One region of the Mesorhizobium sp. WSM3868 genome, then DNA from elsewhere that is predicted to be linked to it. Evidence: predicted binding sites of a transcription regulator. Region 1 holds the regulator's gene; the other holds the start of a gene.

Region 1 (14,998 bases):
TTGGCGGCGAAATTCAGCTCATTCTTCGGGTAAATGAAGGGTTGGCCGATGTGGTATTTGTAGGCCATCGCCGCGATCGTCGGCATCTTGGCGATCAGTCGCATGGAGGCGACCATGCGCTGATATGGGTCCGAGATGTCGGTCGAGTCGTGGTAGAAGGCCGACAGCGCGCCGACCACGCCGCACATGACGGCCATCGGATGGGCGTCGCGGCGGAAGCCGGTGAAGAAGCGCGACATCTGCTCATGCACCATGGTGTGGCGCGTCACGCGATAGTCGAAGTCGTCCTTCTGCGCCTTGGTCGGCAATTCGCCGTAGAGTAGGAGATAACAGACCTCGAGGAAGTCGCCGTGCTCGGCGAGCTGGTCGATCGGGTAGCCGCGATGCAGCAGGATGCCGGCGTCGCCGTCGATGAAGGTGATCGCCGACTCGCAGCTTGCCGTCGAGGTGAAACCGGGATCGTAGGTGAAGGCCCCGGTGGTGCTGTACAGCGCGCCGATGTCGATGACGTCGGGCCCGGTCGAGCCGCTTCGCACCTTGAATTCATGCGTCTTGCCGGCGAGCTCGAGCCTTGCGGTCGACTCGCGCGCCTTGCCGCCCGATTCCAGTTTTGTCGCAGCTTCGCTCATTGCAAACTCCTTTATGTTTTCTCATGCCGGGCAAGGCAATTCCTGCAAACGACACGTCGAAATCACCGGAATGCGCGAACTTGCCACCGCATTTTAGGAGGTGCGTGCCAGATTGGGCCAAGGCCTAATGTTGCACTGCGAAACACACCTTTCAATGCCAATCTTCTTGGGCCAGTTCGCTCCTAATCGATTTGATCCGCAACCCGCGCCAGGCTCTCCTCACGGCCGAGCACAGCGAGCACATCGAACACGCCGGGCGAGGTGCTGCGGCCGGTGAGCGCAGCTCTCAGCGGTTGAGCCACGGCGCCGAGCTTATGGCCGCCTGCCTGCGCAAAATCGCGAATAGCGGCTTCCGCGGTCGCGGCGCTCCATTGGCTGGAGATCGCGGCGAGCGCGGCATGGGCGCCGCGCAAAATGGCGCGGGCGTCGCTGCCAAGCAACCCCGCAGCCTTTTCGTCGAGCCGCAAGGGCCGCTCGGCGAACAGGAAGCCGGCTCCATCGACAAGCTCGACCAACGTCTTTGCCCGCTCCTTGAGGCCCGGCATGGCGGCAAGCAGCTGTGCCTTGCGCCTGTCGTCGAGTTTGGCCGCGAGCGCCGGGCCACCCTCGAGATAGGGCAGGGTGGCTACGAGAATATCAAACAGCGCCTTGTCGTCCATCTTGCGCATATGGACGCCGTTCAGCGCCTCGAACTTGGCGAAGTCGAACCGGGCGGCGCCCTTGTTGACGTCGCCGATGTCGAACCAGGAGATCATATCCTTGATCGACATCACCTCGTCGTCGCCGTGGCTCCAGCCGAGCCTGGCCAGATAGTTGAGCAGGGCCTCCGGCAGATAGCCCATGGCGCGATAAGCCTCGACGCCGAGCGCGCCGTGGCGCTTCGACAGCTTGGCGCCGTCGGCACCATGGATCAGCGGGATGTGCGACATCGACGGCACGGTCCAGCCCATGGCGTTGTAGATTACGGTCTGGCGCGCGGCGTTGGTCAGGTGATCGTCGCCGCGGATGATGTGGGTGACGCCCATATCGTGATCGTCGACGACGACGGCATGCATGTAGGTCGGGTTGCCGTCCGAGCGCAGGATGATGAAGTCGTCGAGGTCCTTGTTCGGGAATCGCACCTCGCCCTGCACGCGGTCGTGCACGACGGTCTCTCCTTCGGTCGGCGCCTTGATGCGGATGGCGCCCTTGACGCCGGGAGGCGCCTCGGAGGGCTCGCGGTCGCGCCACTGGCCATTGTAGCGCGGCGGCAGACCCTTGGCCCGCGCCGCCTCGCGCATCGCCTCCAGCTCGGCAGGCGTCTCATAGCTGAAATAGGCCTTGCCCAGCCGTACGAGCTCCTCTGCCACCTCACGGTGGCGCGGCGCGCGCTCGAACTGCGACACGGCCTCGCCGTCCCATGACAGGCCGAGCCAGGTCAGTCCGTCAAGAATAGCGGCCGTCGCCGCTTCGGTGGAGCGCTCGCGGTCGGTGTCCTCGATGCGCAGCAGCATCGTGCCGCCCGTGTGCCTGGCGTAGAGCCAGTTGAACAGCGCCGTGCGCGCGCCGCCGATGTGCAAATAGCCGGTGGGCGAGGGGGCAAAGCGGGTGACGACCTTGTCGGACATGGAACTCTCGGAAGAAGCACTGAAGCGGGCATGTTTGCGCGGACTTTCGCGCGGTGGGCGTTCATGTAGCATAGGAGGTCTGGGGCGCAAGGGGCAGACCCGATGGCTGGACGTGGCCGGGGTGCGGAGGAGGGCGAGGAGACGACGGCTGGCGTGAGCGAGCGCCTGCTGTTTGCCGCCACCGTGCCTGCCGAGGCTGTACCGGTTTTGGTTCCAGTGCCGCGTCCGGCCGCCGAAATTTTGCCGCCGGACGGCGATGCTTCGCTACAAGCTCGTCCGCCGGCAGCCATCGACTTAATCCGCAGGCGGTTCCGCCGTGCCTCGTTTTCCGCGTTTCGCCGGGGTGTGGCCGAGGCAGCCTCCACCGAGCTCGACCGCGGCATCGGCTTCCTGCTGGTGCCGGTGTTCCTGGCCGCCGGCGTGATACTCTATTATTCCTTGAGCGCCGAGCCGGATCTTTACCGACCGCTGGCGGCGGTGGCGCTGATGGCTCTATGCGCGGCCGTTTCGCGTCCCTGGCTGAAGACACACCTGGTCTTTATGGCGGCTCTGTTTTGCGCGCTGGGCTTCGTCGCCGCGAAGGTCGAGACCTGGTGCGCCGCAACACCGATGCTCGGCTCCGAAATCCAGACGCGGCTGACAGGCCGCGTCGCCGTCGCCGAGGAAATGGCCAATGGCCGCGTCAGGCTGACCATCGATCTCATCTCGACCGCGCATCCAAAGCTGCGCTACGCACCGGATCGCGTCAGGCTCTCGGCACGCAGGATCCCGGCCGGCATGAAGGCTGGATCGCTGGTGACGGGTTACGCACGGCTCCTGCCGCCGACCGGGCCGGTCCGTCCCGAAAGCTATGATTTTTCCTTCGACAGCTATTTTTCCGGCATCGGCGGCAGTGGATTTTTCCTCGGCGACCCGAAACTCATTCCGCCAACCGACCCGATCGCTCAGACGAGCATCGCCTCAGCCATCGAGAACGCGCGCGAAAACATTGCCGATCACATCAGAAGCACCATTGGCGGACCCGAAGGCGAGATTGCCGCTGCACTGATCGTCGGCGTGCGCGCCGGCATTCCCGAGGACATCAACGAGGCGATGCGGCGGACCGGCATCTATCACATCATCTCGATTTCGGGCCTGCACATGGCGCTGGTCGCCGGCACGGTCATGCTTCTGCTGCGCGGCGCCTTTGCGCTGTTCCCGGATTTTTCGTCACGCCGGCCGGTGAAGAAGTATGCCGCGGCAATCGCGCTTATGTCGATCGCCGCCTATCTCGTCATCTCCGGGTTGGTGGTCGCCGCCGAGCGAAGCTTCATCATGCTGGCCGTCATGCTGATCGCCGTGCTTTTCGACCGCGCCGCGCTGACGATGCGCAATTTGGCGATCTCGGCCATCGCCGTCATCCTTGTGTCGCCGCATGAAGTGGTTGGCCCGAGCTTTCAGATGTCGTTCGCGGCAACCGCCGCCCTTGTCGGCGCCTATGCCGGCTGGTCCGACTACCGCGCCGGCAAGGTGAGAGCGCCGCCGGAAAAGCGTTCGTTCCTGCGGTTCATGTCGCACAAACTGGCAGTCGGAGCAGGTGGCGCCGCAATGACGTCGATCATTGCCGGAAGTGCCACGGCGCTGTTTGCCATCTGGCATTTCCAGCGCGTCTCGCCGCTCAGCCTGCTGGCCAATCTCGCGATCATGCCGATCGTCACGATCGTGATGTTTCTGGCCGTCGCCAGCGCGGTCATGATGCCGTTCGGCTTCGACGGGCCCTTCCTCTATTTGATGGGCAAGGGCCTGGCGGCCATGATCGCGATCTCGGCGTGGATTTCGGAGTGGTCGCCGGTCGATGCCGTGGGCCTGATCTCGATCCATTCGGTGCTGCTGGCGACGATCGCGCTCGTCATCGCCACGATGGCGACTACGTGGCTCAGGCTGACCGCAATTCCTTTCGCTGCCGCGGCCGTCATGATCATCCCGCAGGTGCGCACGCCGGACCTGCTGATCTCGGAGGACGCGCATCTGGTGGCGATGCCGATCGGCGGCGGCGAACTCGCCATCAATCGTGCCCGCTCCAACGAGTTCACTACCGATAACTGGAAACGCGCGCTCAAGGCCGAAACGATCGTGCCGCCGGAGACATTCGCCAAGGGCACGCTGGACATAGCCGATCCCGTCGACCTGCCGCCTGGATCGCCCTTTTACTGCACGGGCGATCTCTGCATTGGCCGGCATCCATCGGGCGCGATCGTCGCGCTCGCCGAGAACCGCGAAGCTGCCAGGCCTGCCTGCGACTTCGCAGACCTCATCGTCATCAACGACGCCACGGCCTACAATCCCTGCCGCGATCCACGTATCCTCGTCGTCACCAAGCGGCAGCTTGCGCGCGACGGCAGTGCCGCCGTCTTCTTCGATCCGCAATCGGCGACGGCGCGAGCAACCATTCAATACGCCGTCGAAAAACCGTACCGCCCTTGGCACGAACAGCGGCGCTACTCGCGTGAGGCGAGGGGGTTGGCGCCTTACAAGAAGCCCGAGAAGCCGGAAGCCAAGCCGCAGCCCTTCAGTAGCGGCGGATGAGCCCGACGAGCTTGCCCTGAACCTTGACGCGATCGGGACCGAAGATGCGCGTCTCATAGGCCGGATTGGCAGCCTCGAGCGCGATAGAGGCGCCCTTGCGGCGGAAGCGCTTCAGCGTCGCCTCCTCGTCGTCGACCAGCGCCACGACGATCTCCCCGGGGCTCGCAGTGCTGGCGTTGCGGATGATGACCGTGTCGCCGTCGAAGATGCCGGCCTCGATCATCGAGTCGCCTTTGACCTCGAGCGCGTAGTGCTCGCCGCCGGCGATCATGTCCGGCGGCACTGTGATCGAATGTGTCTGGTGCTGGATGGCGTCGATCGGCACACCGGCGGCAATGCGACCCATCACCGGGATGGAGACGGCCGAAACGGCGTCGTCGTCATTGCTGGGCGTCGGCGTGCGTGCGGGCGCCGCGGGTTTGATCTGGCGACCGAGATTGCCTTGGCCGCCCTGGATGACGCTCGGAGAGAATTTCTTCGCCGCATTGAGGCCGGGCGCGATCGAGTCAGGTAGGCGCAGCACTTCAAGTGCACGCGCTCGGTTCGGCAGCCGGCGAATGAAACCGCGCTCCTCCAGCGCCGTGATCAGGCGGTGGATGCCCGATTTCGAGGCAAGGTCGAGCGCTTCTTTCATCTCGTCGAAAGACGGCGGAATGCCGCTTTCCTTGAGCCGTTCATGGATGAACATCAGCAGTTCATGTTGTTTGCGCGTCAGCATGGCGGCCCCCATGGGTTCTGAAACCAGAATCAGAAAAACAAACCCAGAACAAACACTATCTGTTCCAGTTGTGTTCCGCAACCGTTTAAAGTTTAGTGAATGTGTTGACGTTTTGTTCAGCGTAACATCAGAACGCTGCATTCCTCGCCGGCTTCAGCCGCCGGTGCGAAGGGTTGGCGCACGATCAGGCCATTGGCATCGGCGAGCATCCTCAGCATCGAGGAATCCTGGATGCCGAACGGTGTTGCGATCAGCGCCCCCGCATCTTCGCGGACCACGGCGCGCACATAGTCCTGCCTGAGATCGTTGGCGTGCATTGCGGCGCCTAACCGGGCCGTGCGGATTTCCTGCCGGCAGGACCGGCCGCCCAGCCGCGCCAGAAGCGGCTTCAGGAACAGCTGCGAGCAGACCAGGCTTGCGACCGGATTGCCGGGCAGGCCGATGCAGCGAATGTCGCCGAGCCGGCCAAACATCAACGGCTTCCCGGGACGCATGGCGATCTTCCAGAAGTCGAGCTGCATGCCTTCGCCGGTCAGCACGTCGTGGATCAGGTCGTGGTCGCCGACGGAGGCGCCGCCAAGCGTGACGATGACGTCGGCGCCGGCCTTGACCGCCTTCTTGACCAGGGCCGCGATCGCGTCCTTGCGGTCGGCGGCGATGCCGAGGTCGAGCGCGCGCGCGCCGACCGACTGGGCCGTAGCTGTGAGGCCATAGGCATTCGACGAGATGATCTGGTCGGGGCCGAGCGCGCTGCCCGGCGGCAGCAATTCGTCGCCGGTGGCGATGATGGCGAGCAGCGGCTGCCGCACCACGTTGAGACTCGGATGGTTGGCCGATGCCGCCAGCGAAAGCGCCGCCGGATCGAGCTGGCGGCCTTTTTCGAGGAGCAGGTCGCCCTCGCAGAAGTCGAGCCCGCGGCGACGGACGTTGCGTCCTTCCGCGGTCGGCTCGGTCACTTCGATGCTGCCGCCGCCGAGATCGCGGACATTCTCCTGGATAACGACGGTATTGGCGCCTTCGGGGAGCGGCGCGCCGGTGAAAATGCGCACGGCCTCGCCCTTGCCGACAGAGCCGGTGAAGCCACGCCCGGCGGGCGCCATGCCGATCACGGAGAGCCGGGCCGGCGCCGAGGCCACGTCGGCGGCCCTTACGGCATAGCCGTCCATCGCCGACGCATTGAAGGGCGGCTGGGTGCGCAGAGCCACCACCGGGTCGGCCAGGACCCGGCCGGCCGCGTCGGCCAGCGGCACGCTTTCGCCTGGCAGCGCGGTCGCGCCGTCCAACAGGCGTTGGAGCGCCTCGGCGACCGGAAGCAAAGCCATGCTAAGGACCTGCCTTGTAGTCGCCCGACTTGCCGCCGGTCTTCTCGACCAGCCTGATGCCGGAAATCGCCATGGCGCGGTCCGCTGCCTTGGCCATGTCGTAGATGGTGAGGCAGGCAACCGACGCCGCGGTCAGCGCCTCCATTTCCACCCCGGTCTTGCCGGTAACCCTGGCAAGCGCGGTGACCCTCAGGCCGGGAAGCGCGTGATCGGGCTCGATCTCGACGGCAACCTTGGTCAGAAGGAGGGGATGGCAAAGCGGGATGAGCTCATGCGTCTTCTTGGCCGCCATGATGCCGGCGATGCGCGCCGTGCCAAGCACGTCGCCTTTCTTGGCGTCGCCGGCCAGGATCATCTCCAGCGTTTCCGGCTGCATGGTGACATACCCTTCGGCGATGGCCGTGCGCGTCGTCTCGGCCTTGCCGCCGACATCTACCATGTTGGCTTCGCCCTTGGCGCCGAGATGCGTAAGCGCGGGCATCCTCAAACGGCCTCGGCCGGCGCCTTGCCCGTCAGCAGAAGGGCGGTCGCGGCGGCCACGTCGGCCTGCCGCATCAGGCTTTCGCCAACGAGGAAGGTGCCGATCTTGCTCTTTTCCAGCCGCCGGCAGTCCTGATGGGTGAAGATGCCGCTCTCGCTGACCAGCAGCCGGTCGTCCGGGACCATGGCGGCAAGCCGCTCGGAAACGTCGAGGCTGGTTTCGAAGGTTCTCAAATCGCGGTTGTTGATGCCGATCAGCCGCGACGAGAGGCGAAGCGCGCGTTCCATCTCCTGTTCGTCATGCACCTCGACCAGCGCCTCCATGCCGAGATCGAAGGCCGTGGCTTCCAATTCACTGGCCAAGGCGTCGTCGACGCTCGCCATGATGATGAGGATCGCGTCCGCGCCCCAGGCGCGGGCTTCATGAACCTGATACGGGTCGAAGAGGAAGTCCTTGCGCAGGGCGGGCAGGCTAACGGCGGCGCGCGCTGCGGTCAGAAAGCCGGGCGCGCCCTGGAAGGACGGCGCGTCGGTCAGCACCGAAAGACAGGCAGCACCGCCTTGCTGGTAGGCCCTGGCGAGCGCCGGCGGGTCGAAGTCGGCGCGGATCAAGCCCCTGGAAGGGCTGGCCTTCTTGATCTCCGCAATCAGCGCGAAGCCGCCGGCCTTCCGCTTGGCCTCAAGCGCCGCAAGGAAGCTGCGCGGGGGTTCCGCATCCTTGGCCTTCGCCTTGACCTCGGCAAGCGGCGCGCTGAGCTTCGCGGCGGCGATCTCATCGCGCTTGTAGGCTTCGATCTTGCGCAGGATATCGGACAAAATTCTAACCGTTCGAAATCTCGATGAGCTTGTCAAGCACCGCCAGTGCCCGGCCGCTGTCGATGGCCTGCGCTGCTGCCTCGATGCCATCGCCGAGCGTCGTTGCCTTGCCGGCCACCACCAGCCCGGCGCCGGCATTCATCAGCACGGTATCGCGATAAGCGCCGGCAGCGCAGCCCAGCATATCGCGCAATGCCCTGGCGTTGTAGGCCGCTTCGCCGCCGCGCAGGTCTTCCTTGTTATGCCGCTTCAGTCCGACCGCTTCCGGAGTGAGGGTAAAGGTGCGGATCTCGCCGCCGGCGAGCTCTGCGACCTGCGTCTCGCCCGTGGTGGTGATCTCGTCATAACCGTCGCCGTGCACGACCCAGGCATGATCGGTGCCCAGCGCCTTCAGCGTCTCAGCCACCGGCATGATCCATTCGGGCAGGAAGACGCCAACCATCTGCCGGCCGACGCCGGCTGGATTCGACAGAGGCCCGAGCAGGTTGAAGATGGTGCGCGTGCCGAGCTCGCCCCGGACAGGACCGACATGCTTCATCGCCGGATGATGCGCTGGCGCGAACATGAAGCCGACGCCGGCCTCCTGGATGCAGCGGCCGATCGTCTCCGGTGCGATGTCGACCTTGACGCCGAGCGCCATCAGCACGTCCGCCGCGCCGGTCAGCGAGGACAGGCCGCGATTGCCGTGCTTGGCCACCGGGACACCCGCGGCGGCGATGACGAATGCCGATCCGGTCGAAATGTTGACCGAATGCGAATTGTCGCCGCCGGTGCCGACGATGTCGATGGCGCCGCGCGGGGCTTCGACGCGGAGCATCTTGGCGCGCATCGTGGCGACCGCGCCGGAGATCTCGCTCACGGCCTCGCCACGCACGCGCAACGCCATCAGGAAGCCACCGATTTGCCCCGGCGTCGCGTCGCCCGACATGATGATGTCGAAGGCCTCGCGCGCTTCCTCGAAGGAGAGCGCGGTGCCGGTCGCGACCTTGGCAATATATGTCTTAAGCGCGCTCATCGTGTCTGTGCTTGGGAAACGGCGGCCGGATCGATACGAACGTCATATTGCGACTGCAGCTGCGCCACCAGCTGATCGAGCAGGTCGTCGGATATGCCGGCGCTGAAAGATTTCTGCGCGTCTTCCGGGACAGAGCTGCCATCGGCACCGGCAGGTTCGAAGACTTCGGCAACCTTGAACAGGATCTGACCGTCGCCGGTGGGCGAGGGGATCAGGCCCGTGCCGCCTTCGCCGACGCCGAACATGGCCACCGCGCCCTCCTTGCCGAAATCGGCATCGTCGGCTTCGCGCTTCAGGCCGCGCTTGGTCTGCTTCTCGAGCTTCAGCTCGCCCGCGATCACGTCGAGCGTCGCACCGGCCTTGAGGCGCTTTTCCAACTCCCCGGCCTTGGCGGTGAGCCGCTTGTCGGTCTCGGCCGCGGTCCAGTCGGCCACCACCTTCTGGCGAACCTCCTCCAGCGTGCGGTCGCGCGCCGGCGTGATCGACTGGACTTCATAGAAAACGAAGCCGTTGGCGGCAGTGGTCAGGCCTTCATTCTCGGTGTTCGGCTCGGCCTCGAAGACGGCCTTGATGAGGTCCGCCGATTGCGGCAGGTCGTTGACGATCGTGCCGTCCGGCCGCTGGCCGGTGCGGTCGATGGCGTCGATGGTGACGACCTTGAGCTTTAGCTTGTCGGCCGCCTGGGCAAGCGAGGCACCGGAAGCGCGGGTGTCCTCGTAGCTGTCGTGGACGTCGAGCAGGACGCGGCTTGCCTCGCCGAGCGCAAGATCCTTGCGGATCTGGTCGGACACTTCCGAAAGCGGCTTCACCACCTGCGGCTTGATCTCGGTGACGCGCAAGAGCACCGGGCCGAAGGCGCCCTGAACCACCGGGCTGACCTCATTGACGTTGAGCGAGAAGGCTGCGTCGGCCACCGCCTTGTCGGCGATCTTGTCCTTTGCCAGCGTGCCGAGCACGGTGTCGGCCTGCGTCTTGCCCTCGGCGGTGACGATCTTGTCGAAGGTGGCGCCGGTCTTCAGGGAGTCAAATGCCGCCTTGGCCGCGTCCGGCGTCTTGAACACCAGCTGTTCGATGGTGCGCATTTCGGGTGTCGTATAGCGCGCCTTGTTCTTGTTGTAGTCGTCAGCGACCTGCTGATCGGTCACCGCCGTCGGGTCCATGATGTCCTGCGGCTCAAGCCGGATATAGGAGAATTTGCGGTATTCCGGCGCCGCGTAGTTCTTCTTGTTGGCTTCGAAATAGGTTTTCAGCGCGCTGTCGGACGGCGCCTCGATCGGCTGGACGAGTGTCTTCGGCAGGACGAGATAGTCGATCGTGCGGTCCTCGCCGCGATAGAGCGCGACCGCCTTCAGGAAGGTCTGCGGCGCCTTGAGGCCGTCGGAAATCGCCTCGACGATCTGTTGGCGGACCGCCACCTGCGAGCGGTTCTTCAGATAGTCCTCGGGTCGCATGCCGATCTGGCTCAGCAGATATTCGAAGGTCCTGCGGTCGAACTGGCCGCCTGGACCCTTGAAGGCCGGATCCTCGCGCGTCAGCTCGGCCAGCCGGTCCTTGGAAAGGCCAAGCCCGAGCTTGCGAGCCTGCTCGTCGAGAACGGCGCCGGAGACGAGCTGCGCCAGAACCTGGTTGTCGAGGCCGAGCAGCTTAGCCTGTTCATGCGTGATGCGCTGGCCATATTGCTGCGACAGCAGGTTGATCTGGCGATCGTAGGCGAGGCGGTATTCGTTGATCGAAACCGTGGTGCCGCCGGCGGTAATCACCGAATGATGGCCAGCCAAGCTTCCCGACAGGCGCCCGGAAATACCCCAGACGGCAAAGCTCACCACCAGCAAGGACAGCAAAGCTTTCGCGACCCAGGTGCCCGCCGCGCTTCTCAAAATACCAAGCATGCCCACTTCCGATCTTTGCGCATTTTCGCATGCGCCGACTCTGAAACAAGCGCAATAGCGTCCTTCCGGCCCACTGTCGATTGCTTTGTGGCCCGATTTTGGTACTGAGGGCGCTGCCTTATGTTGCCTGGAGAACTCGACGCCATGACCCCTGGAATCCGTCCGCTCGTTGCCGGCAACTGGAAAATGAACGGCACCAGCGCCTCGCTCAACGAGTTGAGGATGATCGGCAACGGCTTCATGAGCGGCCTCGATGCGGAGACGGAAGCCCTGGTCTGCGTTCCGGCCACCTTGCTTCACCAGGCCGCCGAGATCCTTTCGCGCACTCCGGTTCGCGCCGGCGGCGAGGATTGCCACCCCAAGGAGAGCGGCGCCTATACGGGTGAGATTTCGGCCGAGATGCTGAAGGATGCCGGCGCAAGCCATGTCATCGTCGGCCACTCCGAGCGGCGCGAGCAATGCGGCGACGACGATGCGATCGTCAATGCCAAGGCTTCGGCCGCCTGGCGGGCAGGGCTGGTGGCCATCATCTGCATCGGCGAGACGCGCGCCGAGCGTGAAGCCGGCGCGACGCTCGATGTCCTGTCGCGGCAGCTCGACGGTTCCGTGCCGGCGAGCGCCACCGCCGCCAACACCATCATCGCTTACGAGCCCGTCTGGGCCATCGGCACCGGCCTGACGCCGACCGCGGCCGACGTCGCCGAGGCGCATGCCCATATCCGTGGCAAGCTGACGGCGCTGCTCGGCGATGCCGCGGCCAGAATGCGCATTCTCTATGGCGGTTCGGTCAAGCCGTCCAATGCTGTGGAGCTGCTCGGCGTCGAGAATGTCGATGGCGCGCTGGTCGGCGGCGCAAGCCTGAAGGCGGCCGACTTCCTCGCCATTGCCGAAGCCTATATGCACATGTCATAGCCGCAGGCGGTGGCCCGCGGCGGCAGGGGCGCGGCCCAAATCGTTGCAATGGCCTGATTGCTCCCCATATTCCCGGCCACGGGCTTGGAAATGCCGCCAAAGCATTGTAAGGAGCCGCCTCCAAATCACCGGTCGTATGCGCGGCCGCGCTAGGCCTCGCCAGGATAAATTATGGAAACGGTACTGATCGTCGTTCATCTTATGGTCGTGCTCGCCCTTGTCGGGGTGGTGCTGCTGCAGCGCTCCGAAGGCGGCGGTCTCGGCATTGGCGGCGGTTCCGGTTTCATGACGGCGCGGGGCGCAGCCAACGCGCTTACCCGCGCGACTGCGATCCTGGCCGCGGCTTTCTTCGTGACTTCGCTCGCGCTCTCCATCCTTGCCCGCTACGGCGAGAAGCCGATCGACATCCTCGACAGGGCACCGGCTTCGACCTCGGGCAATGCCGGCAAGGGCGTGCTCAACCAATTGCCGGGCGCCACCGGTCCGGTGGGCAGCTCGCAGCCGGCGGCGCCGGCTACCGGCACCGCGCCGCCCGCCCCGTCGGGCGGCGCGACGACCACCACGCCGCTGTCGAATGGCGGCACCACCACGGCTCCGGCCACTGCTCCCGCAACACCGGCGCCCGCGAATCCGACCACGCCGCCGGCCGCGAACGGCGTTACATTGCCGGTCACCCCGCAGGTTCCGAACCAGTAGCCGGACAAGCATTGCCGCCGCGATCTGTTGTTCTTTGAACACAGTCGCGGCAAATGCCGCTCGATCACGAAGATTCAACCAAATGTAACACGTCGCTCAGCTTGAGGGCGCGCTGGCTAATCGATTATAGATTGCGCGCGGCACTTTCGGCGTCCTTGGGGGGCGCCGGGCGACGCCGTTGGGCAACTAGCATAGAAAATCGGATCTTCGCCATGCAGCTTCGCAGCTTCATCCTTTTGGGATTCTGTGCCGTATTCGGCATGGGATCCGCGGCCTTTGCCTCACCGGCAAATCTGGCCGCTTCGCCGTCGGTAGAGAAGACCGACGCAATCCCCGTCGCCGCCAAGAGCGACGCATCGCAGCTGAGGCTTCTCAAGAAGAAGAAAAACCCGACTCCGGACGACCTCGCGCAGATCGAAAAGCTCGAGGCCAAGATCGCTGCCGACAAGGAAGCGGCCAAGCAGAAGGCGCTCGAAGCCCGCAAGCTGGCGATGCGCGAGGCAGCCAAGGCCAAGGCGGATGCGGCGCGTCAGGAATGGCTCTCCAAGAAGGGTTCGGCCGCGCCGGCCGAAGTGGCCGATGCGAAGCCCGGGAAGAAGACCGTCAAGATCATCGAACCGATCATGCCCGTGGCGCCGATCGCCTCGCTCCAGGCCGAGGAGCCCATCCCGGCCGACGCGATGAACATCACGGCCACCGGCAACAACGGTGAGTTGCGCAGCGAACAGCCCGGCCAGAAGCGGGCGAGCAGCGGCGGGCTGTTCGCCGGCCTGTTCGGGGGGTCCTCGGTGACCTCAATCAACTATCTGCCGGAGACCCGCGCGCTTGATTCGGCGCTCGCCAAGAAGGATGCCAAGAGGCCGTTCAAGGTGAAGCCGGAGTTCGTGCCGCAGGACGTTGCCTTCACCGGCTATGAGCCCGGGACGATCGTCATCGACACGACTGCTCGCCGTCTCTACCTCGTCGAATCGTTTTCCACCGCGCGCCGCTACGCCATCGCAGTCGGCCGTGAAGGCCTGCAGTTCAAGGGGACGGTGGCCGTCGGCGACAAGCAGGAATGGCCGCGCTGGATCCCGACGCTCGACATGCAGAAGCGCGAGCCGAAGCATTATGGCCAGTACAAGGACGGCATGCCCGGTGGCGGAGAAAACCCGCTCGGCGCGCGCGCCATCTACCTCTATGACGGCAAGAAGGACACGCATCTGCGCATCCACGGCACCATTGCACCCCAGTCGATCGGAACCAGCGCTTCCAACGGCTGCTTCCGCATGATCAACGAGCACGTCATGGATCTCTACAGCCGCGTCAAGATCGGCACCAAGGTCGTTATTATCTAACGCGTTTAAGCAAACTGCCGAAAGGGCCGGCACCACCGGCCCTTTTTCTTTGATCAAAGCGCGTCGCGTTGAAAGACGCTGGTGCCGCGCTTTCGAGTTTCTGTTCCGATGCCTGCCGTTCTCCCAAAACCACTGCACAGTTTTGGGCGGCATGCTTCAGAGAAATGCCCATCCGAACACCAGCGCCATTTTGGGAAAAAGCCTTCGCGGCGGTTTTTTCTCTGGCGGAATCAATCAGGCCGCGTTAAGCGATGACTCCCATGGCGCGATATGTATTCATCACAGGCGGCGTGGTTTCCTCACTCGGAAAGGGCATCGCTGCAGCAGCTCTTGGGGCTCTTCTGCAGGCGCGTGGCTATCGCGCGCGGATCAAGAAGCTCGATCCATACCTCAATGTCGACCCCGGAACGATGTCGCCGTATCAGCACGGCGAAGTGTTCGTGACCGACGACGGCGCCGAGACCGATCTCGATCTCGGCCATTATGAGCGTTTTACCGGCCGCTCGGCCAACCAGCAGGACAACATCACCACCGGCCGCATCTACAAGAACATCATCGAGCGCGAGCGGCGCGGCGACTATCTCGGCGCGACCGTGCAGGTGATCCCGCACGTCACCGACGAGATCAAGCATTTCGTCCTTGAAGGCAATGACGATTACGACTTTGTGCTGTGCGAGATCGGCGGCACTGTCGGCGACATCGAGGCGATGCCGTTCCTGGAGGCGATTCGCCAGCTCGGCAACGACCTGCCGCGCAACAACGCGGTCTATGTGCATCTCACCCTGATGCCGTACATCCCTACCGCCGGCGAATTGAAGACCAAGCCGACGCAGCATTCTGTCAAGGAATTGCGCGGCATCGGCATCGCGCCCGACATCCTTCTGGTGCGCGCCGACCGGCCGATCCCCAAGGAAGAGCGCCGCAAGCTATCGCTGTTCTGCAATGTGCGCGAGAGCGCCGTCATCCAGGCGCTCGACGTGCCGCACATCTACGACGTGCCGATGGCGTATCA
Region 2 (14,998 bases), on a different contig from region 1:
AGCCCGCGACCCAGCAGCTCTTGGAATCCGGATGCAGCGACTGCACCCAGTCGAGCGCAGCGGCCGCGTCCGACAATTCGCCGGTACCGTGGTCGAACTCGCCCTGGCTGCGGCCGATGCCGCGGAAATTGAAGCGAAGCGTGGTGAAATCGCGCTTCTGGAACATGTAGAAGAGGTCATAGACGATCTTGTTGTTCATCGTGCCGCCGAATTGCGGGTGCGGATGCAGCACGATGGCGATCGGCGCGCTCTTTTCCTTCGAAGGCTGGTAACGGCCCTCCAGGCGACCAGCCGGACCGGCGAAAATGACCTCAGGCATAAAATACTCCACGTGGCATACGAAGGCGCGGGCCCGGACTCTTCCTTTGGCCCATTCTGTGGCCTTGACGCCGGGCAAGCGTCTTCCTAGAAGCTAGTTTAGAATTGTTCAAAACTGGGTGCCGAAAACGCATTTTCTCGGCCGCCCGCGCCGCAAGCCGGGTAAATAGGACGGCTCGCCTTGCAATTTCAAGGAAATAACGCGCCGTCCTCGCGGAATGGCTGCTGACAGGATCGACTGAAGGAAAATGGCCGCAACTCGCGCCTATCTCGACTACAACGCCAGCGCACCTCTCATTGCAGAGGCGCGGTCGGCGATGGTCGCGGCGCTCGATGCCGCCAATCCGTCGTCGGTTCACAGCGAGGGCCGCGCGGCGCGGCGGCTGATCGAGGATGCCAGGCGTGACGTGGCAAGACTGGTCAATGCCAGGCCCGAGCACGTCGTGTTCACCTCCGGCGCGACGGAGGCCGCATCGACGATGCTTGCTCCCGACTGGCAGATGGGGCGCGGCTCTGTCCGCATCAGCCACCTCTATGTCTCGGCCGCCGATCATCCCTGCATTCTGAATGGCGGGCGGTTCTCGGCGCCGCAGGTGACGAGGATCGGCGTCGATCGAGACGGCATTGCCGATCTCGAGGCGCTGACTGCGGCGCTCTCCGCGCATGACAAGGCTGCCGGCCTGCCGCTGGTGGCGATCCATGCCGCCAACAACGAGACGGGGGTGATCCAGCCGATCGGACGCATCGCCGAGATCGTCAAGGAAGCGGGCGGCGTGCTGGTCGTCGATGCCGTGCAGGCGGCAGGACGGATTCCGATCGACATGTCAGCCGGTTATGCCGATTATCTGATCCTTTCCTCGCACAAGATCGGCGGCCCGAAGGGCGTCGGCGCCATCGTCGCCCGGGCCGATCTGATGATGCCGAAGCCGCTGATCAATGGCGGCGGCCAGGAAAAGGGCCATCGCGCCGGCACGGAGAATCTTCCCGGCATGGCCGGTTTTGGTGCCGCGGCGCGGGCAGCACTCGCCGGCCTGGAAGACATGGAAGCGGTCGCGCGCCGTCGCGACAAGGTCGAAGCCATCGTCCGGGAGCTCGTCCCTGATACGGAAATCTTTGGAGCGGCAGCGCCAAGGCTTGCCAATACGACATTCTTCGCTATTCCCGGCGTCAAGGCCGAGACCGCGCAGATCGCCTTCGATCTCGCCGGTGTTGCGCTGTCGGCCGGTTCCGCCTGCTCGTCGGGGAAAGTCGGGCCAAGCCATGTGCTGAAGGCGATGGGCCACGGCGAGAGCCTTGGCGCATTGCGCGTCTCGATTGGCCGCGCTACCGGCGCCGAGGAGATCGAGGCGTTCCGGGCGGCTCTGGCGGGCATAGCCGCGCGTCGGGGTGGAAAAGAAAAGGCTGCCTGACGGCGGCGAGGCATCGGACAAGAGATCCCCGGCGGCTCTTGAAATCCGGTGCTCGAAAAACGAATTCAGGCCATCCGGCCTGGTAGAGCCGTGCGTTTCGTCTGGACGGGTGAATTCCCGGCCGGAACGCACTATATGGAGCTTACTCCGCAGCCGAGTCCTTCCTGGGGCGCGTTTCTGCGGTGCCATAGTTTGAAAACTGCCGGGCCTTGACCCCGGCGTGGATGGAGAACGCTTATGCCTGCTGTGCAGGAGACGATCGATCGAGTCCGAAAGATCGACGTCGACCAGTATAAATACGGATTCCAGACAGAGATCGAGATGGATAAGGCCCCCAAGGGCCTGAGCGAAGACATCATTCGCTTGATCTCCGAGAAGAAGGGCGAGCCGGACTGGATGCTGGAATGGCGTCTGGGCGCCTATAGGCGCTGGCTGACGCTGGAAGAGCCGACCTGGGCGCGCGTCCACTATCCGAAGATCGATTTCCAGGACATCCACTACTACGCGGCGCCGAAGAGCACGCCGGGACCGAAGTCGCTGGACGAGGTCGATCCCGAATTGCTCAAGGTCTACGAGAAGCTTGGCATTCCTTTGAAGGAGCAGGAGATCCTCGCCGGCGTGCAGAAGACCGACGCTTCGGAGCTGGAGGAGGCCAACGACAACGTCTACAAGTCCGGCCGCGTCGCGGTCGACGCCGTGTTCGATTCCGTCTCGGTGGTCACCACCTTCAAGAAGGAGCTGGCTCAGGCCGGCGTTATCTTCTGCTCGATCTCGGAAGCGATCCGCGAGCATCCGGAGCTGGTGCAGAAATATCTGGGCTCGGTCGTGCCCACTTCCGACAATTTCTACGCCACGCTGAACTCGGCCGTGTTCACCGACGGCTCCTTCGTCTTCGTGCCGAAGGGCGTGCGCTGCCCGATGGAGCTGTCGACCTATTTCCGCATCAACGAGAAGAATACGGGCCAGTTCGAGCGCACGCTGATCATCGCCGAAGAGGGGGCCTATGTCTCCTATCTCGAAGGCTGCACGGCGCCGCAACGCGACGAGAACCAGCTGCATGCCGCGGTGGTCGAGCTGATCGCGCTCGACGATGCCGAGATCAAATATTCGACGGTGCAGAACTGGTATCCCGGCGACGCCGAGGGCAAGGGCGGCATCTATAATTTCGTCACCAAGCGCGGTGACTGCCGCGGCCATCGTTCGAAGATCTCGTGGACGCAGGTCGAGACCGGCTCGGCGATCACTTGGAAATATCCGAGCTGCATCCTTCGCGGCGACGATTCCAGCGGCGAGTTCTATTCGATCGCGGTGTCGAACGGCTATCAGCAGGTCGACAGCGGCACCAAGATGATCCATCTCGGCAAGAACACGTCGAGCCGTATCATCTCCAAGGGTATTGCCGCCGGCTTCTCGCAGAACACCTATCGCGGCCAGGTCTCGGCGCACCGCAAGGCGACCAACGCCCGCAACTTCACCAACTGCGATTCGCTGCTGATCGGCGACCAGTGCGGCGCGCACACCGTGCCCTACATGGAAGCCAAGAACGCGACGGCGAAGTTCGAGCACGAGGCGACGACGTCGAAGATATCCGAGGACCAGAAGTTCTACGTGATGCAGCGCGGGATTCCCGAGGAAGAGGCGATCGCGCTGATCGTCAACGGCTTTGTCAAGGACGTCATCCAACAGCTGCCGATGGAGTTCGCCGTAGAGGCGCAGAAGCTGATCGGCATCAGCCTCGAGGGTTCGGTCGGCTGACCGCAGAAGATATTCAGGAAAAAAATATGCTTGAGATCAAGAATTTGCATGCCCGCATCGTCGAGGACGGCACGGAGATCATCCGTGGCCTGAACCTGACGGTCAAAGCCGGCGAGGTCGCCGCCATTATGGGCCCGAACGGTTCGGGCAAGTCGACGCTGTCCTACATCCTTGCCGGTCGCGAGGATTACGAGGTCACAGAAGGCGACATCCTCTACAACGGCCAGTCGATCCTCGAAATGGATCCGGCCGAACGTGCTACCGCCGGCATCTTCCTTGCCTTCCAGTATCCGATGGAGATACCGGGCGTCGCGACCATGGAATTCCTGAAAGTGGCCATGAACGAGCAGCGCAAGGCGCGCGGCGAGGAGCCCCTGAAGGTTCCGGAATTCCTGAAGCGCGTGAAGGACGCCGCCGCTTCGCTCAACATGGACATGAACATGCTGAAGCGGCCGCTCAATGTCGGCTTCTCCGGCGGCGAAAAGAAGCGCGCCGAGATCCTGCAGATGAAGCTGCTCGAGCCGAAGCTCTGCGTGCTCGACGAGACCGATTCAGGCCTCGACATCGACGCCCTCAAGATCGTCGCCGATGGCGTCAACGCGCTGCGCTCGCCGGAGCGCGCGATCGTCGTCATCACCCACTACCAGCGCCTGCTCGAGCACATCGTGCCGGACAGCGTGCACGTGCTCTACAAGGGCCAGGTCATCAAGTCTGGCGACAAGTCGCTGGCGCTCGATCTTGAAACCAACGGCTATGCCGGCGTGATCGGGCAAGCCGCGTGAGATGGGGCCAAGTGAGGCAAGAGCAATGAACATGCACGCACAGCCCCAGCGGACATTGGCCGAAACCGCGCTGATCGACGCCTTCGGCGAGCGGCTGTCGCTGCTGCCCGGCGACGGCGCGGTGATGGTCAAGCGCGACGACGCGATCGAGGCGATCAAGCACGGCCTGCCGACGCGCCGCGTCGAATCCTGGCATTATACGGACCTGCGCCGGCTGCTGACCTCGGTGCCGGCCTTCGAGGCCGGGGACATCGCAAAGGCGCTCGATCCGGTCCTCGACGGTTCGGCCGTTCTGCCGGTGCTGAACGGCGTTTCGAGCGCCAAGGCTCCCGAGATCGAAGGCGTCACGGTGGAGCGCCTGTTGGAGAAGCTCACCGACGGCAGTATCGCGCCGGGGCTCGATCGCTATGGCGCCGATGACGCAATCGGCGCGCTGAACACGGCCTTCGTGGCCGACGGCTATTTCATCGACATCGCCGACGACGCCGAGCTGGAAAAGCCGATCGAGCTGCAGAACCTGCAGGCCGGCGGCCAGACGCATGTGCGGCTCCTGGCACGTGTCGGTGCCGGCGCCAAGGCAATCATCGTCGAGCGCCAGACGAGCGAGGGCGGCGAGGCCGCGCTCGTCAGCTCGGTCAGCCAGCTCGTGGTCGGCGACGGCGCCGAGGTGACCTGGCTGATCGTGCAGGAGCAGCCGGACACGGCAACGCACCTTGCTCAGTTCAAGGCGCATATCGGCAAGGACGCCAAGCTGACGCTGTTCGTGATGAACGCCGGCGGCAAGCTGGTGCGCCAGGAAGTCGTGGTCAGGACGACTGGTGAGGGCGCCGATTTCAAGCTGCGCGGCATCAACCTTCTGGCCGGCGACACGCACACCGACACCACCATGGTGCTCGATCATGCCGTGCCGCACACCGCCTCGACCGAAGTGATCCGCAACGTTGTGACCGGCAAGGCGCGGGGTGTCTTCCAGGGGCGCATCAACGTCCACCAATACGCGCAGAAGACCAACGCCAAGATGGCGTGCAACACGCTGCTCCTGTCGGACGAGGGTGAGTTCTCGACCAAGCCGGAGCTGGAAATCTTCGCCGACGACGTCGTCTGCGGTCACGGCGCGACGGTCACGGAGATCGACCACAACCATCTGTTCTATCTGATGGCGCGCGGCATCGACGAAAAGGCGGCTCGAGGGCTGCTGGTGAAGGCTTTCGTCGCGGAAGTGATCGAGGAACTGGACGACGAGGCGCTCGTCGATGCGCTCGAAGCGCGGCTCGACGCCTGGTTTTCGACGCACGGATAGCGCTTTCCCCTTCTCCTACTTGGGAGAAGGTGAATTGGCGCGGAGCGCCAAGACGGATGAGGGGTGCTGGACGGAGTGAGGCGAAGCCTCGAAAGACCTTGTGATGGACCAGAAGATCGAAACCGCTCCCTACGACGTCGAGGCGATCCGCCGCGACTTCCCGATCCTGTCGCGGCAGGTCTACGGTAAGCCGCTGGTCTATCTCGACAACGGCGCCTCGGCGCAGAAGCCGCAGGTGGTGCTCGACACGATCCAGCACGCCTATTCCCAGGACTACGCCAATGTCCATCGCGGCCTGCATTTTCTGTCGAATGCCGCGACCGATGCTTATGAGAAAGCACGCGAGACGGTGCGCCGCTTCCTCAATGCGCCGAGCACCGACAACATCGTCTTCACCTCCAACACCACCTCGGCGATCAACACGGTCGCCTATGGCTACGGCATGCCGAGGATCGGCGAGGGCGGCGAGATCGTGCTCTCGATCATGGAGCACCACTCCAACATCGTGCCCTGGCATTTCATCCGCGAGCGGCAGGGCGCGAAGCTTGTCTGGGTGCCGGTCGACGATCTCGGCGCCTTCCATATCGAGGAATTCGAGAAGCGGCTGACGAACCGCACAAAACTCGTCGCCATCACCCACATGTCGAACGCGCTGGGCACGGTGACGCCGATCAAGGAGATCGTGCGCATCGCGCATTCGCGTGGCATTCCCGTGCTCGTCGACGGCAGCCAGAGCGCCGTGCATATGCCGATCGACGTGCAGGACCTCGATTGCGACTTCTTCGTCTTCACCGGCCACAAGGTTTACGGTCCGTCCGGCATCGGCGTGCTCTACGGCAAGAAGCACATGCTGGAAGCGATGCGGCCCTTCATGGGTGGCGGCGAGATGATCGAGGAGGTGACGGAAGACATCGTCACCTACAACGAGCCGCCGCACCGTTTCGAAGCCGGCACGCCGCCGATCGTGCAGGCGATCGGGCTGGGCGCCGCGCTCGAATATATGGAACAGGTCGGCCGCGAGCGCATCGCGGCGCATGAGGCGGACCTCAAGAATTACGCGCACGAGCGGCTGCGCGCCATCAATTCGCTGCGCATCTTCGGCGACGCGCCCGGCAAGGGCGCCATCATCTCGTTCGAATTGCAGGGCATCCACGCCCATGACGTGTCGATGCTTATCGACAGGCAAGGCGTCGCGGTCCGCGCCGGCACGCATTGCGCCCAGCCGCTGTTGAAACGCTTCGGCGTGACCTCCACATGCAGGGCATCGTTCGGCATGTATAACACCAGGGCCGAAGTCGACGCTTTGGCCGATGCGCTGGAAAAGGCGCGAAAGTTCTTCGGATGACGATGATGGACGATGTGACCACCACCGCAGAGACCGCGCCGGAAACGGCCGGTAACGGCCTCGTCTCAGCCTCGGCGATCCCCGCCGATGAGCTGGCGAGGCTGACCGACGATATCGTCTCGGCGCTGAAGACGGTCTACGATCCGGAAATCCCGGCCGACATCTACGAGCTCGGCCTCGTCTACAGGATCGACATCGAGGACGACCGGACGGTCAAGATCGACATGACGCTGACCGCGCCGGGCTGCCCGGTGGCCGGCGAAATGCCGGGCTGGGTCGAGAACGCCGTCGGCGCCGTGGAGGGGGTTTCGGGCGTCGAGGTCAACATGGTGTTCGACCCGCCGTGGACACCCGACCGGATGTCGGAAGAGGCGCAGGTCGCGGTTGGATGGTACTAGCCAGCGACCCCACTAAGGTTGGCTGGCTTGCAGCAAAGGTGAAACTTCACCATCTTAAAGGCAGACTCATTCCGCGGGCCTTGAACCCGCGCGAACGTGGAGAACGACATGGGACGCTTCGCCGTCATCACGATGACCGACAAGGCCGCGGACCGCGTGCGTGAGATCGTCGCTACGCGCGACAACGCGCATGGGATCCGCCTTGGCATCAAGAAGGGCGGCTGCGCCGGGATGGAATACACGGTCGATCTGGTCACCGAGCCGAACCCCAAGGACGATCATATCGAGCGCGACGGCGCGCACGTCTATGTCGCGCCGGAAGCGGCGCTTTTCCTGCTCGGCACCGAGATGGATTTCGAGCAGACGACGCTGCGAACCGGCTTCACCTTCAGGAATCCGAACCAGAGTTCGGCCTGCGGCTGCGGCGAATCCGTCGAGCTGAAGCCGGCCGATCTCAAGGCGCTGGCCGAGGCGCGCGCTTCAAGCGCTGCCTAGGTGATCGCCGAGGCATATCGCTGGCGATGTGCCTGCTGTGACCAGGAGTTCACCGGACTTCCCACCGATATAGCCTTTGGCGCACCGGTGAATCCAGACGCGCTTGACGAGGTAGCTCGGTCGACCTTCCGCAAGAACGACGATTTTTGCGTGGTGAGCTACGCCACGGGGCAAACAGACCGCTTCATTCGTTGCCTGCTGCCCTTGCCCGTACCTCAGTTGTCCGAAGAGTTCTGTTTCGGTGTTTGGATGTCGGTCTCGGAAAGAAGCTGGAATGTCTATCGAGCCGGGTATGATAGCGGCCAATATGAGGACGAGCTCTGCTTCGGGTATTTGATGCACGACATTCCTGAATATCCGAGCTCGATGCACCTGCATGCCAATGTTGTGTTTCAGCCCGGCAATCTGCGTCCCAGGGTCTTTCTGCATGATGCAGACCACCCCTTGGTCGCCGCGCAGCGCGAAGGGGTGGATGTGAGGCAGATCGAGCGCTGGGTTGCGCTAACCCATCGCTGTTAGATGCAGGCTTAGTCTACCCACAAGCCGGTGCGCTTGTGCCAGTCGGCGATCGATTCTTCGGGATAGAGCTCGAACACCTTGTCGTTCCTGCCGATCGCCGGCTCGACCCAGCTCGCCTTGTATTTCAGCATCAGATGCACCTTTTCCGGCGGCTTCGGCAGGTCGCTGTCGATCGCCGAGGCGAAGGGGTGGACGAGGTCCGGCCAAGTCGGGTCGTAGAGCCAGAGCGCGGCGCCGCATTTCTTGCAGAAATTGCGCTCGCCGGTCGAGACCTCGCAGTGCGGATGCTCGTCGTCCTCGATCTCAGCGCGGTAGACGCCGAGATTGGGCTTGCCGGTGACCTTGAGCGTTTCGTTGTCGGCGCCGAGATTGATGGCAAAACCGCCGCCGCCCTGCTGCTTGCGGCAGATCGAGCAGTAGCAGAGCATGAACGGCACGGGCGTGTGACTTTCCACCTCGAAGCGGACGGCGCCGCAGCGGCAGGAGCCTTTGAGCAGGACAGGCATGGCGCGAAACTCCATTTCATGTCTCAACCTGTCAGCATGCTGTTGGTTGCTGCGATGACAAGGCCCACGCCGGATGAGATGCTTGCGGCATGGACAATGACCGCCTCGAAGAATTGTTCGAGAGCCTGGGGCCGATCAGCATCCGAAAACTGTTCGGCGGCAAGGGCATCTATTGCGACGGCGTCATCGTCGCGGTCGTGGTGCGCGGCGAACTGATGCTGAAGGCCGACGAGGAGACGATCCCCGAATTCGAGGCCGCCGGCTGCAGCCAGTGGACCTATACGGGCTCGCGGCACGGCAAGGAGGTGGCGATGCCCTATTGGAGCGTTCCCGACAGCGCCTTCGACGATCCCGACGAAATGGCAGTCTGGGCGCGGCGCGCTTATGAAGCGGGGCGGCGCGCGGGCAGATAAGGCCTACAGCGCCTTCGCGATCTCCGCCGCCAGCCGCGCATTGTTCTCGACCAGCGCGATGTTGGTCTTGAGGCTGCGGCCGCCGGTGAGCTCCAAAATCTTCGACAGGAGGAACGGCGTCACGGCTTTGCCGGTGATGTTCTGCGCTTCGGCCGCCTTCTGCGCGGCCTGGATGTAGCCGTCCATCTCGGCTGCCGGGATCTCGTCGTTCTGCGGCACCGGGTTGGCGACCAGAATGCCGCCGCCCAAGCCCAGCGCCTGCCGCGTGCGGTAGAAATGCGCGATGTCTTCAGGCGCATGCAACGTCAGCGGCGCGCGGAAGGGCGATTGCCTGGACCAGAAGGCCGGCATGGTCTCGCAGCCATGGCCGATGACTGGCACGCCGCGCGTCTCCAGCACTTCCAGCGTCTTTTCGATGTCGAGGATCGCCTTGGCGCCGGCCGAGACGACGACGACCGGCGTGCGCGCCAGCTCGTCGAGGTCGGCCGAGATGTCAAAACTCTTTTCGGCGCCCTTGTGCACCCCGCCGATGCCGCCGGTGGCGAAGACCTTTATGCCGGCCATGTGCGCGGCGATCATGGTGGCGGCCACGGTGGTGCCGCCGGTGCGCTTTTGGGCGACGGCAAAGCCGATATCGGCACGCGACAGCTTCATGGCGTCGCCGGTCATGGCAAGCGATTCGCGCTCGCCATCGGAAAGGCCAATCTTGATGCGGCCATCGACCACGGCGATCGTCGCCGGCACGGCGCCGCCCTCGGCGATGATCTGCTCGACCTTGGCGGCCATCGCGCCATTGTCGGGGTATGGCATGCCGTGGGTAATGATGGTGCTTTCCAGCGCCACCACAGGCCGCCCGGCGGCAAGCGCCTCCGCCACTGGCGGATGAATGTCGATGAAGGGGCGGGCGGTTTCGGGCGTCATGTCGGTTCTCCACTCCGGAGAAACTCCGGCAAGATAGTTTGTGGCCCTATGCCACCACCCGCGCCTCGTGCACAAGGGCAAGCGCCTGGCCAAAACTGCCGGCGGTGAAAGACGGTACCGCCTCGGCGCTCTCAATGGCGAGCATCGCTGCGGCAACACCTTCGCGCAGTGCCCTCCGCAAAGAGAGCCCGCGCAGCAGCGCGGCAACCGTGGCTCCGGTCAGGGCGTCGCCGGCGCCGGTCACGTCGGCAACTCGTCGCGGGGCGGGCGGGTCGATGGCGAAGACGCCCGATTGGTCGAAGCCGAGCACCGGAGCACTGCCGGCCGTGATCACGCCTGCCGTCAAGCCCAGTCGCCTGAGTTCCCCGACAAGATCGCGGCCGGAGATATCCGCACCAGCCAGCGCCGCCGCCTCTCGGCGGTTCATGAACAGCAGCGAAAGATTGCCGAGCAGCGGCGCTAGCCGCACCACCTTGGCTGGCGAGATGGCGATGGCGAAAACCGGCTTGTCGCCGGCTTGCGCAACCAGGCGCTCGAGGGCCGCCGTCGGCAGGTTCGCGTCGCAGAGGATCGCGTCTGCCTCGGCGATCGCCTCGCGCACCTTAGCGCGGCGGATCTGCTTGGGGAAGGCGAGGTCGTAAAGGCCCATATCGGCAAAGCCGACGATCAGCTCCCCCTCGCTGTCGATCAGCGCAGTGTAGCTCGGCGTCGTGCGGTCGAGGAACACCGCCGAAAGGTCGGCGATGCCGGCCTCGTTGATCGCCGATGCGACCGCCTCACCCGCCGCATCGCCGCCGCGCACCGAAAGCAGCGAGGCCGAGACGCCGCGCTTCACAATGCTGCGCAGCGCGTTGAAGACGCCGCCGCCGACATCCTCGCGCATGATGCCGGGATTGGATGCGGCGGGCACATAAGGGCCCGAGACCTGGCCGCGCCGGTCGATATGGGCGCCGCCCAGCGCCAGGATGTTTGGGGATGTCGGCATGCCGCGGAGGTGACCTCGTTGATTGTTTGCGTGCGCACACTAGGTTTCCGCGCATCGCCCCGCAATCGGGTCGCGATTCGGGCCGCCCGGATAACGAGATCTCGCTTGGATCAGCAGCACTGGTTCACGCCATCTCTAGTGAGACAAAAATAGAACAAATCCAGATATTGTTTGTTTTCCAGTCATTTGCTGCCTCTTGCCAGATGAGAACAAAAAAGGTACAAACTGGCAGGGATCACGGATTGTCCGGCCTTCATTGACGACCAAGGGGTGATGTATCATGGCTCAGAATAGTTTGCGGCTTGTAGAGGATAAGGCAGTGGACAAATCAAAGGCTCTGGATGCGGCGCTGTCGCAAATCGAGCGCGCTTTCGGCAAGGGCTCGATCATGCGGCTCGGCGCCAATGAGCAGGTGGTCGAGATCGAAACCGTGCCGACGGGATCGCTCGGGCTGGACATCGCGCTCGGCGTTGGCGGGCTGCCGCGCGGCCGCATCATCGAAATCTACGGGCCGGAAAGCTCGGGCAAGACGACGCTGGCGCTGCACACGGTTGCGGAAGCCCAGAAGAAGGGCGGTATCTGCGCCTTCGTCGATGCCGAGCACGCGCTCGATCCGGTCTATGCCCGCAAGCTCGGCGTAGACCTCGAAAACCTCCTGATCTCGCAGCCCGACACGGGTGAGCAGGCGCTGGAGATCTGCGACACGCTGGTGCGCTCCGGCGCCATCGACGTTCTGGTGGTCGATTCGGTGGCGGCACTGACGCCGCGCGCCGAAATCGAGGGCGAGATGGGCGATGCGCTGCCCGGCCTGCAGGCCCGCCTGATGAGCCAGGCGCTGCGCAAGCTGACCGCATCGATCTCGCGCTCCAACACCATGGTCATCTTCATCAACCAGATCCGTATGAAGATCGGCGTCATGTTCGGCTCGCCGGAAACCACGACCGGCGGCAACGCGCTGAAATTCTACGCCTCGGTGCGCCTCGACATCCGCCGCATCGGCTCGGTCAAGGATCGCGACGAAGTGGTCGGCAACCAGACCCGCGTCAAGGTGGTGAAGAACAAGCTGGCTCCGCCCTTCAAAGTGGTCGAGTTCGACATCATGTATGGCGAGGGCGTGTCGAAGACCGGCGAGCTCGTCGATCTCGGGGTCAAGGCCGGCGTGGTCGAGAAGTCGGGCGCCTGGTTTTCCTACAATTCGCAGCGACTCGGCCAGGGCCGCGAGAACGCCAAGCTTTTCCTGCGCGACAATCCGGACACGGCGCGCGAGATCGAGCTGGCGCTGAGGCAGAATGCCGGGCTGATCGCGGAAAAATTCCTCGAGAACGGCGGCTCCGAAGGCGGTGACGACGGCTTCGAGGACGAGGCTGGAGCGATGTAGGCAACTGCCGGAGTTCGGCCATAATCTGGATCCATTATCTAAAGCTGATGTAATCGAGTTCCCCAGTACTGCGTTCGAACCGCCGGCCTTGTGCCGGCGGTTTGCGTTTGGGGGGCGAGGACACAGGCCGCCCAGCCAGGAGGACTGGGCCTGGTTCCGTGTTTCTGGACAGGGTCAAGAGCTACGGCTAAAAGGCCAATCTATCTTCTGACACACGAAAGCCCATTTGCCGCCGGCCTGGCCGGCGGTTTTCGCGAAAAGGCAGTATCTATGAGTGGCGTGAACGAGATCCGGTCGACATTCCTCGACTATTTCCGCAAGGAGGGTCATGAGATCGTCGCCTCCAGCCCGCTGGTGCCGCGCAACGATCCGACGCTGATGTTCACCAACGCCGGCATGGTGCAATTCAAGAACGTGTTCACCGGCCTGGAGAAGCGGTCCAATTCGCGCGCCGCGACCGCGCAGAAGAGCGTGCGCGCCGGCGGCAAGCACAACGATCTCGACAATGTCGGCTACACCGCGCGCCATCTCACCTTCTTCGAGATGCTCGGCAATTTCTCGTTCGGCGATTATTTCAAGGAGCGCGCGATCGAGCTTGCCTGGAACCTGATCACCAAGGAATTCGGCCTGCCGAAGGACAAGCTTCTGGTCACCGTCTATCACACCGATGACGAGGCGGCCGGCTACTGGAAGAAGATCGCCGGCTTCTCAGACGATCGCATCATCCGCATTCCGACCTCTGACAATTTCTGGGCGATGGGCGACACCGGTCCCTGCGGTCCGTGCTCGGAGATATTCATCGATCGCGGCGAGCATATCTGGGGCGGTCCGCCCGGCAGCCCGGAGGAGGACGGCGACCGGTTCCTCGAATTCTGGAACCTGGTGTTCATGCAATATGAGCAGGTGACGAAAGACGAGCGCATCGACCTGCCGCGCCCGTCGATCGATACCGGCATGGGCCTGGAGCGCATGGCTTCGATCCTTCAGGGAGTGGAGAGCGTCTTTGAGACCGACCTGTTCCGGCATTTGATCGATGCGGCATGCTCGGCGCTCGGGCACGGTCACAACCAGGAGAACGCAGCATCCTTCCGCGTGATCGCGGATCATTTGCGCTCGTCATCCTTCTTGGTGGCCGACGGCGTGCTGCCCTCCAATGAAGGCCGCGGCTATGTGCTGCGTCGCATCATGCGTCGCGCCATGCGCCACGCCCAACTGCTCGGCGCCAAGGAGCCGCTGATGTGGAAGCTGGTGCCGGCGCTGGTGCGCGAGATGGGCCAGGCCTATCCGGAACTGGTGCGTGGCGAAGCGCTGATCACCGAGACGCTGAAGCTCGAGGAGACGCGCTTCCGCAAGACGCTGGTCCGCGGTCTCGGCCTGCTTTCGGAGGCGACGGAACAGCTGCACGCCGGCGCCATGCTGGATGGCGAGACGGCTTTCAAACTCTACGACACTTATGGCTTCCCGCTCGACCTGACGCAGGATGCGCTGCGCCAACGCGACATCTCGGTCGATCTTGCCGGCTTCACCGCTGCGATGGAGCGGCAGAAGGCGGAAGCGCGCGCGCATTGGGCGGGGTCGGGCGAAGCGGCGACCGAGACAGTCTGGTTCCCGGTGCGCGAGCAGACCGGCGCCACCGATTTCCTCGGTTACGAGACGGAAGAGGCGGAAGGCCTGATCCAGGCCTTGGTCAAGGATGGCAAGATCGTCGACAGCGCCGGGCAGGGCGACGCGGTTGCCGTCGTCGTCAACCAGACGCCGTTCTATGGCGAATCCGGTGGCCAGATGGGCGATACCGGCATGATGTCCGGCGACGGCTTCTCGATCGAGGTCACCGACACGCAAAAGAAGGCCGACGGGCTCTTCGTGCATTTGGGCAAGGTGACGCGCGGTACGATCAAGACCGGCGCTGCCGTGGAGCTAAAGGTCGATCACGCGCGCCGTTCGAAGCTGCGCGCCAATCACTCCGCGACGCATCTCATCCACGAGGCGCTGCGTGAGGTGCTGGGCACCCATGTCGCGCAGAAGGGTTCGCTGGTCGCGCCTGATCGCCTCCGCTTCGACATCTCGCACAACAAGCCGATCTCGGCCGAGGAGATCGAGGATGTCGAGCGCATGGCCAACGAGATCGTTGTGCAGAACAGTCCGGTGACGACGCGGCTGATGTCGGTGGACGATGCTATTGCCGAGGGCGCGATGGCGCTGTTCGGCGAGAAATACGGCGACGAGGTGCGCGTCGTTTCGATGGGCACCGGCCTGCACGGCGCCAAGGCCAACCGTCCCTATTCGGTCGAGCTCTGCGGCGGCACGCATGTCAGGTCGACCGGCGATATCGGCCTTGTGCGCATCCTGTCGGACAGCGCGGTCGCCGCCGGCGTGCGCCGCATCGAGGCGCTGACCGGCGAGGCGGCGCGCAGGCATCTCGACGAGCAGGACAAGCGCCTGAAGGCAGCCGCGGCGACCTTGAGGATCTCGCC

The links. Region 1 encodes LexA, which represses DNA repair genes until DNA is damaged. Its sites were predicted from a motif close to TGTTCNNNNTGTGTTCNG; they were not measured.
Region 2: the regulator LexA is predicted to act here: its motif matches at 11,352-11,369, upstream of recA (recombinase RecA).

The regions. Positions count from the first base shown of each region.
Region 1 is NZ_NSGB01000005.1:194,736-209,733, reverse strand. It holds gene gltA (citrate synthase) at 1-629, opposite strand, end outside; gene gltX (glutamate--tRNA ligase) at 812-2,236, opposite strand; gene CK221_RS10940 (ComEC/Rec2 family competence protein) at 2,339-4,801, shown strand; gene lexA (transcriptional repressor LexA) at 4,785-5,519, opposite strand; gene glp (gephyrin-like molybdotransferase Glp) at 5,636-6,841, opposite strand; gene moaC (cyclic pyranopterin monophosphate synthase MoaC) at 6,843-7,322, opposite strand; gene trpC (indole-3-glycerol phosphate synthase TrpC) at 7,325-8,140, opposite strand; gene trpD (anthranilate phosphoribosyltransferase) at 8,142-9,152, opposite strand; gene CK221_RS10910 (SurA N-terminal domain-containing protein) at 9,149-11,041, opposite strand; gene tpiA (triose-phosphate isomerase) at 11,186-11,953, shown strand; gene secG (preprotein translocase subunit SecG) at 12,125-12,649, shown strand; gene CK221_RS10895 (L,D-transpeptidase) at 12,862-13,986, shown strand; gene CK221_RS10890 (CTP synthase) at 14,238-14,998, shown strand, end outside.
Region 2 is NZ_NSGB01000019.1:49,998-64,995, forward strand. It holds gene CK221_RS24685 (alpha/beta hydrolase) at 1-319, opposite strand, end outside; gene CK221_RS24690 (cysteine desulfurase family protein) at 567-1,727, shown strand; gene sufB (Fe-S cluster assembly protein SufB) at 1,965-3,482, shown strand; gene sufC (Fe-S cluster assembly ATPase SufC) at 3,509-4,264, shown strand; gene sufD (Fe-S cluster assembly protein SufD) at 4,290-5,564, shown strand; gene CK221_RS24710 (cysteine desulfurase) at 5,668-6,909, shown strand; gene CK221_RS24715 (SUF system Fe-S cluster assembly protein) at 6,915-7,307, shown strand; gene sufA (Fe-S cluster assembly scaffold SufA) at 7,416-7,802, shown strand; gene CK221_RS24725 (DUF2199 domain-containing protein) at 7,803-8,321, shown strand; gene CK221_RS24730 (GFA family protein) at 8,330-8,827, opposite strand; gene CK221_RS24735 (TfoX/Sxy family protein) at 8,917-9,240, shown strand; gene CK221_RS24740 (pseudouridine-5'-phosphate glycosidase) at 9,244-10,161, opposite strand; gene CK221_RS24745 (carbohydrate kinase family protein) at 10,208-11,146, opposite strand; gene recA (recombinase RecA) at 11,427-12,524, shown strand; gene alaS (alanine--tRNA ligase) at 12,795-14,998, shown strand, end outside.